One region of the Thauera butanivorans genome, then DNA from elsewhere that is predicted to be linked to it. Evidence: predicted binding sites of a transcription regulator. Region 1 holds the regulator's gene; the other holds the start of a gene.
What was found. Region 1 encodes FNR, which switches genes on or off when oxygen is low (the NO sensors DNR and NnrR bind a similar motif). Its sites were predicted from a motif close to TTGANCTAGNTCAA; they were not measured.
Positions count from the first base shown of each region.

Region 2: the regulator FNR is predicted to act here: its motif matches at 2,375-2,388, upstream of nirJ (heme d1 biosynthesis radical SAM protein NirJ).

Region 1 covers NZ_CP183038.1:3,368,108-3,372,523, forward strand. The annotation lists gene ACNQFN_RS16315 (sulfite exporter TauE/SafE family protein) at 3-713, opposite strand; gene hemN (oxygen-independent coproporphyrinogen III oxidase) at 843-2,234, opposite strand; gene fnr (fumarate/nitrate reduction transcriptional regulator Fnr) at 2,381-3,127, shown strand; gene ACNQFN_RS16330 (SirB2 family protein) at 3,187-3,576, opposite strand; gene ACNQFN_RS16335 (Crp/Fnr family transcriptional regulator) at 3,679-4,362, shown strand; gene ACNQFN_RS16340 (PHA/PHB synthase family protein) at 4,372-4,416, opposite strand, start outside.
Region 2 covers NZ_CP183038.1:2,318,630-2,323,045, reverse strand. The annotation lists gene ACNQFN_RS11275 (cytochrome D1 domain-containing protein) at 1-1,007, opposite strand, end outside; gene nirJ (heme d1 biosynthesis radical SAM protein NirJ) at 1,124-2,323, opposite strand; gene ACNQFN_RS11265 (IS1096 element passenger TnpR family protein) at 2,603-4,150, shown strand; gene ACNQFN_RS11260 (tartrate dehydrogenase) at 4,219-4,416, opposite strand, start outside.

The DNA.
Region 1 (4,416 bases):
CATCAGGTCAGGCAGACCACGCCCTCCCACAGCGCGCCGCCCAGCGTGGGCGCGTGGATCAGGCCGAACACGCCGAAGCCCAGCACCAGTAGGCCGGAGGCGAAACGCACCTTGGAATTGCGGGTGAAATCACGGAAACGCTTGAACAGCATGCCGGCCAGCAGCAGGTTGGGCAGCGTTCCGAGGCCGAAGGCGAGCATCAGCCCCGCACCGCGCACGCCGGAGCCGGTGACGAGCGCAGTCGCCAGGATGGAATAGGTCAGGCCACAGGGGATGAAACCCCACAGCAGGCCCAGCGGCAGCGCCTGCTTGACCGAGCGCGCCGGCAGGAAATGCCGTGTCGCGGGCTGGATGCGGCGCCACAGCACGTGGCCGGCACGCTCGACCGGCACCAGCAGGCGGGTGAAGCCGGTGAGATAGAGGCCGAGCGCGATCAGCATCAGGTTGGCGAGCACGTACAGGCCCATCTGCACCGGCAGCATGCCGTCGTACAGCATGCCGACCGAACCCAGCGCGCCCACCACGCCGCCCAGCGCGGTGTAGGTGGTGATGCGGCCTACGCTGTAGGCCAGGTGCAGCGGCCATTGCGGCCTGCGGCCGGGCAGCTGCACCTGGGCGGTGAGCGCGCCGACGATGCCGCCGCACATCGACACGCAGTGCGTGCCGCCGAGCAGGCCGATCAGGAAGACGGCGAAGTAGCCGGTTTCGGGCATGGTCGAAACAGGACCGGTAAGAGGGCCAGGGAGAAAAGCTGCCTATTCTACGCCCCCGGCACGCACGCTGCTGCGGCGCGGTGCCGCAGGCGGGCTCGCCCGTCAGGCAGAGCCCCCCCTGCCCGTCGCTCAGATCACGCGCGAGTAGCGCGCGCGTTCGCGGTCTGCACGCAGGTAGCGGTCGAACACCATGGCGATGCCGCGCACCAGCAGGCGGCCGGCTGGCTCGACGCTGATCCAGTCGCCGTCGATCCTGACCAGGCCGGCCTTCTGCATCTCCTGCAGATCGGCGAGCTCGCTGGCGAAATACTCGCGGAAATCGATCAGGTGGGCGATCTCGATCGACTGCATCGACAGCTCGAAGTGGCACATCAGCGCCTGGATGATCGAGCGCCGCAGCAGGTCGTCCGCGTTCAGCTCGATGCCGCGCAGCACCGGCAGTTCGTCGCGGTCGAGGGCATCGTAGTAGTCGTCGAGCGTCTTGACGTTCTGCGCATACACCGGGCCGATCTTGCCGATCGCCGACACGCCGAAGGCCAGCAGGTCGCATTCGGCCTGGGTCGAGTAGCCCTGGAAGTTGCGGTGCAGCCGGCCCTGGCGCTGGGCGACGGTCAGTTCGTCGTCGGGCTTGGCGAAGTGGTCCATGCCGATATAGACGTAGCCCGCTTCGGTCAGGCGGCGGATGCCGAGCTGCAGCAACTGCAGCTTGGTGTCGGCGGTGGGCATGTCGTCCTGCGAGATGCGGCGCTGCGGCTTGAACAGGCCCGGCAGGTGCGCATAGCTGTAGAGCGAGACGCGGTCGGGCGAGATCTCCAGCACCTGTTCGAGCGTGCGGTTGAAGCTGATGACGTTCTGCCTGGGCAGGCCGTAGATCAGGTCCATGCTCACCGACTTGAAGCCGTTGGCGCGCGCGGCATCGATGACGAGCTTGGTTTCCTCGAAGCTCTGGATGCGGTTGACTGCCCGCTGGACGTCTTCGGCGAAGTCCTGCACGCCGACGCTCATGCGGTTGAAGCCGAGTTCGGCCAGCAGCGCGACGGTGTCGAAATCCACCTTGCGCGGGTCGACCTCGATGGAATATTCGCCATTCGGCACCAGCGTGAAATGCTCGCGCACCGAAGCCATCAGCTGCCGCATTTCGTCGTGCGACAGGAAGGTGGGCGTGCCGCCGCCCAGGTGCAGTTGCGTCACCTGGTGGCCGCCCTCCAGACAGGCGGCCTGCATCTCGATCTCCTTGGCCAGGTATTTCAGGTACTTGGCCGAGCGCCCGTGATCCTTGGTGATGATCTTGTTGCAGGCGCAGTAGTAGCAGATCGTGTTACAGAACGGGATGTGGAAGTATAATGAGAGAGGTTTGCTGACGCCGCCGATGGCTCGCTTGGCAAGCCAATCCTTGAGGGCATCAGCGTTGAATGCCTCGACGAAGCGATCCGCAGTGGGATAGGACGTGTACCGCGGACCGTTGATGTCGAATCGGCGGATGAGCTGCGGATCGAAGATGAGTTCGTTCTGGTCGGTCATGATCTGAAGCTTGAGTGTGTGCCGAACAATGGCAGAACACCACAATATTTTGGTTGACGTGGATCAACGGGCAGGAACAGCCCGGGGTCGATGGACTGGTGAGGGCGCCCGGGACAGTGTCTGAAGGGAACGGAATTATCGTGCAGATGAGGGCAAGCGTGCCAGTGACCATGAACGGGTTGAAGACCGCCTGTTCGCAATGCAATCTCGTGGAGCTGTGTCTGCCCTTCGGCATGTCCGACAGCGAATTGCACCAGCTCGACGAACTGGTCGGCGGGCGCCGCAAGGTCAAGCGCCAGCAGAGCCTGTACCGTGCGGGCGATCCTTTCGAGGCAATCTACGCCATTCGCGCCGGCTCGTTCAAGACCGACGTGCTGCTCGAGGACGGCCGCGACCAGGTGACCGGCTTCCAGATGACGGGCGAAATCCTCGGCCTGGACGGCATCAGCACCGAAAGCCACAGCTGCAACGCGGTGGCGCTGGAAGACAGCGAAGTGTGCGTGATCCCCTACGCCAAGCTCGAGCAGCTGTCGCACGAGGTCGAAGGCCTGCAGCATCAGTTCCACAAGGTCATGAGCCGCGAGATCGTGCGCGACCACGGCGTGATGATGCTGCTCGGCTCGATGCGCGCCGAGGAGCGGCTGGCGGCCTTCCTGCTCAACATGTCGCAGCGCTTCACCGCACGCGGTTTCTCGGCGGCCGAATTCCACCTGCGCATGACGCGCGAGGAAATCGGCTCCTATCTCGGCCTCAAGCTCGAGACCGTGTCGCGCGCCTTTTCCCGCTTCCAGGAAGAAGGCCTGATCGCCGTGCAGCAGAAGCACATCCGCCTGCTCGACACGACCAGGCTGCGCAAGCTGGTCCAGCATCAGACGGCCGGCTGCGGGCGCTGAGAGCGCCTGCTTCCGGCCTGCCTTTGCCCCCTTCCCGTCTCGCTGCCTCGACCGTCCCGTCAGACGACGGCAGCCAGATAGCCCGCAGCGTTCTTGCTCAGCGCCACCGACACGATCCACGCATACACCGCGAGCGCGGCGGCAAACGCGAACAGCCGCTGCGAGCGCGTCTTGCCGCGCTTGAGGGCGACGGTGCCGAGCGCGACGTAGGCGACCAGCCCGATGACCTTGGCCGTCACCCAATCAGCCTGGAACGGATACTGCTGGATCATCACCGCCAGCACGATCGCCGTGATCAGCAGGACGCTATCGACGACGTGGGGCAGCACCCGCGCCGGCAGGCTCTTCAGCAAGGGGCTACCGCTGATCATCCAGTAGCCTCGCAGCAGGAAGCCCAGGATGCTGAGCGCCACGCAGGTGACGTGAAGATGCTTGATGGCGAAATACATGTTCTTCCTTTTTTCCAGGGGCAGCACGGCCGCCGCAGCCCCTGCCCTCAATTAGAATGGAGGCCGACAAACGAGACGGCTTCCCATCAGGAGCGCCCGCACATGGCCAGCACCCCACCAATAGACATCCCCGCGCTGCTCAAGCGCATTCCGCTTTTCAGCGAACTGTCCGCAGCCGACATCGAGCGCATCGCCCGCTACACCCGCGACCGCCACATCGCCCGCGGCGAAGTCCTGTTCCAGCGCGGCGACCAGCCGCATGGCTTTTACTTCGTCGTCTCGGGCCAGGTCAAGCTCGCCTTCTCCTCGCCGCAGGGCACGGAAAAGGTCGTCGAGATCATCGGCCCGATGCAGAGTTTCGGCGAAGCGGTGATGTTCATGAACAAGCCCTACCCGGTGTTCGCCGAGGCGCTGACGGAAACGGCGCTGATCCACGTCGGCCAGGCCGTGGTCAGCGAACTGATCGACCAGGACCCCTCCTTCGCCCACAAGCTGCTCGCCGGCATGTCGATCCGCCTGCACGGCCTGATCCAGGACGTCGAGACCTACTCGCTGCGCTCGAGCATCCAGCGCGTGATCGGCTATCTGCTGCAGGTCGCCGACAGCGACTCGCCCTGCGAGATCGACCTGCCCACCAGCAAGCAGGTGATCGCCTCGCGCCTGAACCTGACGCCCGAAACCCTGTCGCGAATCTTCCACGATCTCAGCGAGTCCGGCCTGATCAGCGTGCACGGCAAGCACATCACGCTGCACGATCCTGCCCGCCTGGCACGCCACCAGGTCTGAGCACGCGGCTCAGGACTCCAGCACGTAGCTTCCCGGTGCCGGGCACAACGCCGG
Region 2 (4,416 bases), 1.0 Mb from region 1:
ACCTGGCCGACGCCTTCGCGCGAGGCGCCCATCAGTTCGGCGTAGTCCTGGGTGAAGAAGAAATCGTCCAGCACTTCCTGCAGGATGGTGCGGCGCGGGTTCAGGTAGCCGGGGATGAAGCTGCCCTCTTTCTGCGCGTAGTCGTGGATGAAGCCGGTGGGGATGTCTTCCACCGCCTTGGTGTAGCTGATCTCCCACACTTCCGGCACGTCCTTCAGCGCAGCGATGAAGGACTGGCGCGGCGTGGCGTCATACACCGCCGAGACGCGCGAGCTGTGCTTGCCGTCGCGGTCGGTGGCGGCGATGGTCTTGACCAGGTTAAGGTCGCCGTCGAGCAGCACCAGCGTGTTGGGCAGGTAGTTGGCCACCGCCACGTGCTTGCCGTCCGGCGACGCGGCGACGTTGCGGGTGTTGATGCCCGCCCTCACCTCGGCCACCACCTTCAGGTTCCACAGGTCGTACTTGGTGATCCAGCCGTCGCGCGAGCCGAAGAACACGTAGCGTCCGTCGGCGGCGAACTTCGGGCCGCCGTGCAGTGCGAAGCGCGACTGGAAGCGGTGGATGGGTTCGAGCCTGTCGCCGTCGAGCACGCTGACGTGGTGGTCGCCGCCTTCGACGACGAGGAAGACGTTCAGCGGATCGGCATCGAACACCGGCTTGTCGGACAGCGTGGCCGGATCGACGTGCTGGATCCAGGAGGCGCGGATGTCGTCGTCGGTCCAGCGCGGCGGCGGATCGACCGGGCTGTAGATCCAGTCGACCAGCGCGGCGATCTCGTCCTTGCTCAACTGCTCGGCGAAGCCCAGCATCTGCGTCGCGGTGCGCCCTTCGGCGACGATCTTCAGCGCCTCGGGCTTGCGCAGGCGGGACAGGTTGTCCGGCAGCAGCGCCGGCCCCATGCCGCCGAGGCGGTCGGGGGCATGGCAGGCGGCGCAGTGCTGGGCATACAGCGCGGAAACGTCGGGACGGCCCGCGTCGGCTGCATGACCGCTTCCGGCCGCCAGCATCGCGGCACCGAACAGGGTCGCGCTCAACGACGCCTTCATCGCCGGACTGCCCCGGAACGGAAACGCCTCTTCGAAGGACAGCGCCGCTGCCTTGCTGCGGGCGCAGGAATTCTTGCTCATGCCGGCACCTTCGCGATACGCGTCCAGGGTGTGGTGACGACGCGTTCGCCGCCCCCGGCGAAGCCGATCTCGTCGTCGTCCAGATAACAGCCCGGGTCTTCCGCCCACGGGTTGCCGGTGATCTGCGAGGCACGCACGCGCGAGCTGCCGTTGCAGATGTCCAGGTAGCGGCAGCCGCCGCAGCGCCCTTCGAGCACGCGCGGATGCTGCTTCAGGCCGGCCAGCAAGGGATTGTCCAGATCGTTCCAGATCTCGCCGAAGGCGCGCTTGCGCACGTCACCCAGCGGCACGTGCCACCACATCGTGTCCGGATGCACGATGCCGAGGTTGTCGATGTTGGCCACGTTCACGCCGCTGGCGTTGCCGCCCCACTGGCGCAGCTTGGCCTCGATGTGCGAGGCACGATCGGGGAAGCGGCGCTGCACCCACTGCAGCAGGAAAGGCCCGTCGGCATCGTTGTTGCCGGTGACGAAGTCCTTCTCGATGCCGCGCCGGTGCAGGTCCAGGCAGGTCTCGAACAGCAGCTCCATCGCCTCGCGCGTGGTGCGGTGGCGGGCGTCGCCGGCGCGGTTCTTGTTGCCGCGGCCGGCATAGTTGAGATGCGAGAAATAGAACTTGTCGATGCCTTCGTCTTCGACCAGCTTCAGCAACGCCGGCAGATCGTGGGCATTGCCTTCGGTCATGGTGTAGCGCACGCCGACCTTGATGCCGCGCTCCAGACACAGCCGGATGCCGTCCATCGAGGCCGCGAAAGCGCCCTGCTTGCGGCGGAAATGGTCGTGCGTGGCGCCGATGCCGTCCAGACTGACGCCGACGTAGTCGAAGCCGATGCCGTCGATCGCATCGATGTTGGAGGCGTCGATCAGCGTGCCGTTGGACGACAGCGCGGTGTAGAAGCCCATCGCCTTGGCGCGGCGGGCGATGTCGAAGATGTCCGGCCGCAGCAGCGGCTCGCCGCCCGACAGGATCAGCACCGGCACCCGCGCTGCCTTCAGGTCGTCCATGACCTTGAACACCTCGGCGGTGTTCAGCTCGCCGGGGAAATCCTTGTCGGCCGAAATCGAGTAGCAGTGCTCACAGGTCAGGTTGCAGCGCCGGATCAGGTTCCAGATGACCACCGGACCGGGCGGATTGCGGCGCGGGCCGACCGGCGTGGGTTGATCGAGTTCGCGGATGAAGTTGGCGATACGGAACATGAGGGCTCTCCTGTGTGGAGCCCATTAGAGCCGAGCGCTCGGCGGGGGAAAATGATGCGGGTCAAGGCTTGGCCATCGACCCGGCAAGCAAGAATATCGTTCGGGCCGAGCCGGCCCAAACCCGATTGGCGTCTTGCATCGCGTCATGCTTGGTTCCACCCATTCTCCTCACTCCCGGCAACCAAGAATCACGTGGACGAAATGCGGCGTTTGGCGCTAAGGTCTTGCCCGTTCCGAAAACCGGTGAAGGCCGGAGCCATCCATCGATATCGAGGCCCCATGAACACTCCTACCCGCGCAGCCGGCTCCGACCAGACCCTGCAGACCTTGTTGGAAGATGCGCTGGACAGCGCCGTAGGCGTCATTCTCGAGTCGAACGACTTCCCTGCCCTACTGACCCACCTGCAGCAAGCCCTGCATCGGCTGGCTGCGGCCATCATCGCTCAGGCAGGCGTACCGAGCACGAAAGCCGATCTGGATCGTACCGCTCGCGGCCTGGCCACCCAGATCGCCTACGACCTCTGGAATGCGACCCCGATCCCGGACAAGCACTTCCACCCGCGGAAACTGGCTCGCCCCGAGCGCAACACACCTTGCCCCTGCGGCTCGCAGCGCAAATACAAGCAATGCTGCGGCGCCGGCGATCATGCCGGTATGAACCTGATGCTCCCGCCCGAAGAAATGCTGGCACGCGTGCTCGAGCACCTGCCAAAATCCCGCCTGGCTGAAGTTGCCGCGCTCGGTGCCCCACCTCAGCATCTCGCCTTCGTTGCCGATCACTGGTTTCACGCAGGTCGCTTCAGCGACGTACTCAGCTTGCTCGGCCCCCTTTTCGCCGACGTCAGCAAGCTCGACGAACGCGCCGAAGATGCCTTCACCGTTCTCATGAACTGCTACCTGGAACTCCAGCAGGATGAGGCACGGCAAGACTTGGTCGCACGGCTGAAGACATCACCGGACCGCCAACTGCGCAGCGCTGCGCTGCAGCGCGAGGCAACCCTCTGCTCCGACCGCGGTGACCGCCAGGGCGCCTGGCGGGCGTTCAACGAGGCCCAACGTCTCACCCCGAACGACAGCTCCTTGCCGCACCTCGAAGTGCTGCTGCTGCTGGCTGAAGGCCGGGACGCCGACGCATGCGCCCGGGTCGAATACTGGACGGCCAAACTGGCTCGGGATCCGGAACAGGACAACCGGCATCTGATCGAGAGCTTGCATGCCTTGCTGGCAAATCGCCTCGACGACCCACTCGCTGATCTTCCCCAGGACTATCCGCAACGCCGGTTGTTGCTGCACATCGCGCTGGAAGGCATCGATCCGCCGATATGGCGCCGCGTCGAAGTGGAGAACACGCTGACTTTCGAAGCGCTCCATCACGTGATCCAGTGCGCCATGGGCTGGGAAGATGCGCACCTGCACGAATTCAAGGTCGGCGATCACCGCATCAGTACCAGCGGAGACCACGGCCTCCCCTTCAGCGACACACTGCCCGGCGAGCATGTCGAACTCGGCCAAGTGATCGGCCGCCGCAGAAGCTTCACCTACATCTACGACTTCGGCGATGCGTGGCACCATCACATCACGATCGAGAAGCGGCTGCCGAGCGCCCCCCTGCACAAACCGGCCGCACTGCTCGAAGGCGGGCGGGCATGCCCGCCTGAAGATTGCGGCGGCGTTCATGGCTACTATCGCATCCTCGACGCCAAGCGCACGCCTCGCCGGGCAGAGAGCCGTGAAGTGCTCGAGTGGCTCGGCCCCTACCGGCCTGAGGTCTTCAAGCTTGCGGAACACCAGAAGCAGGTCTCGTCGCTGTTCAAGCTGATTCGCTGATCTCCGCTGGGGACTGGCGCCCCCAGCCGCTACCCGCCAGATGCCATCAGCAATTGCCGCGCCTTTCCTCAGGCTTGCTCGAGGATGTCAGCGATCGCCTTGCCCATCACCGTCGTATCCGCATTACCGCCCAGGTCCGGCGTGCGCGGGCCGTGCTCCAGCACCTGCTCGATCGCGCGCAGCAGTTCCTGCGCCGCCGCCGCGCAGGCGGGCTGGCGTTCGCCGAGGAATTCGAGCATCAGCGCCGCCGACCAGATCATGCCGAC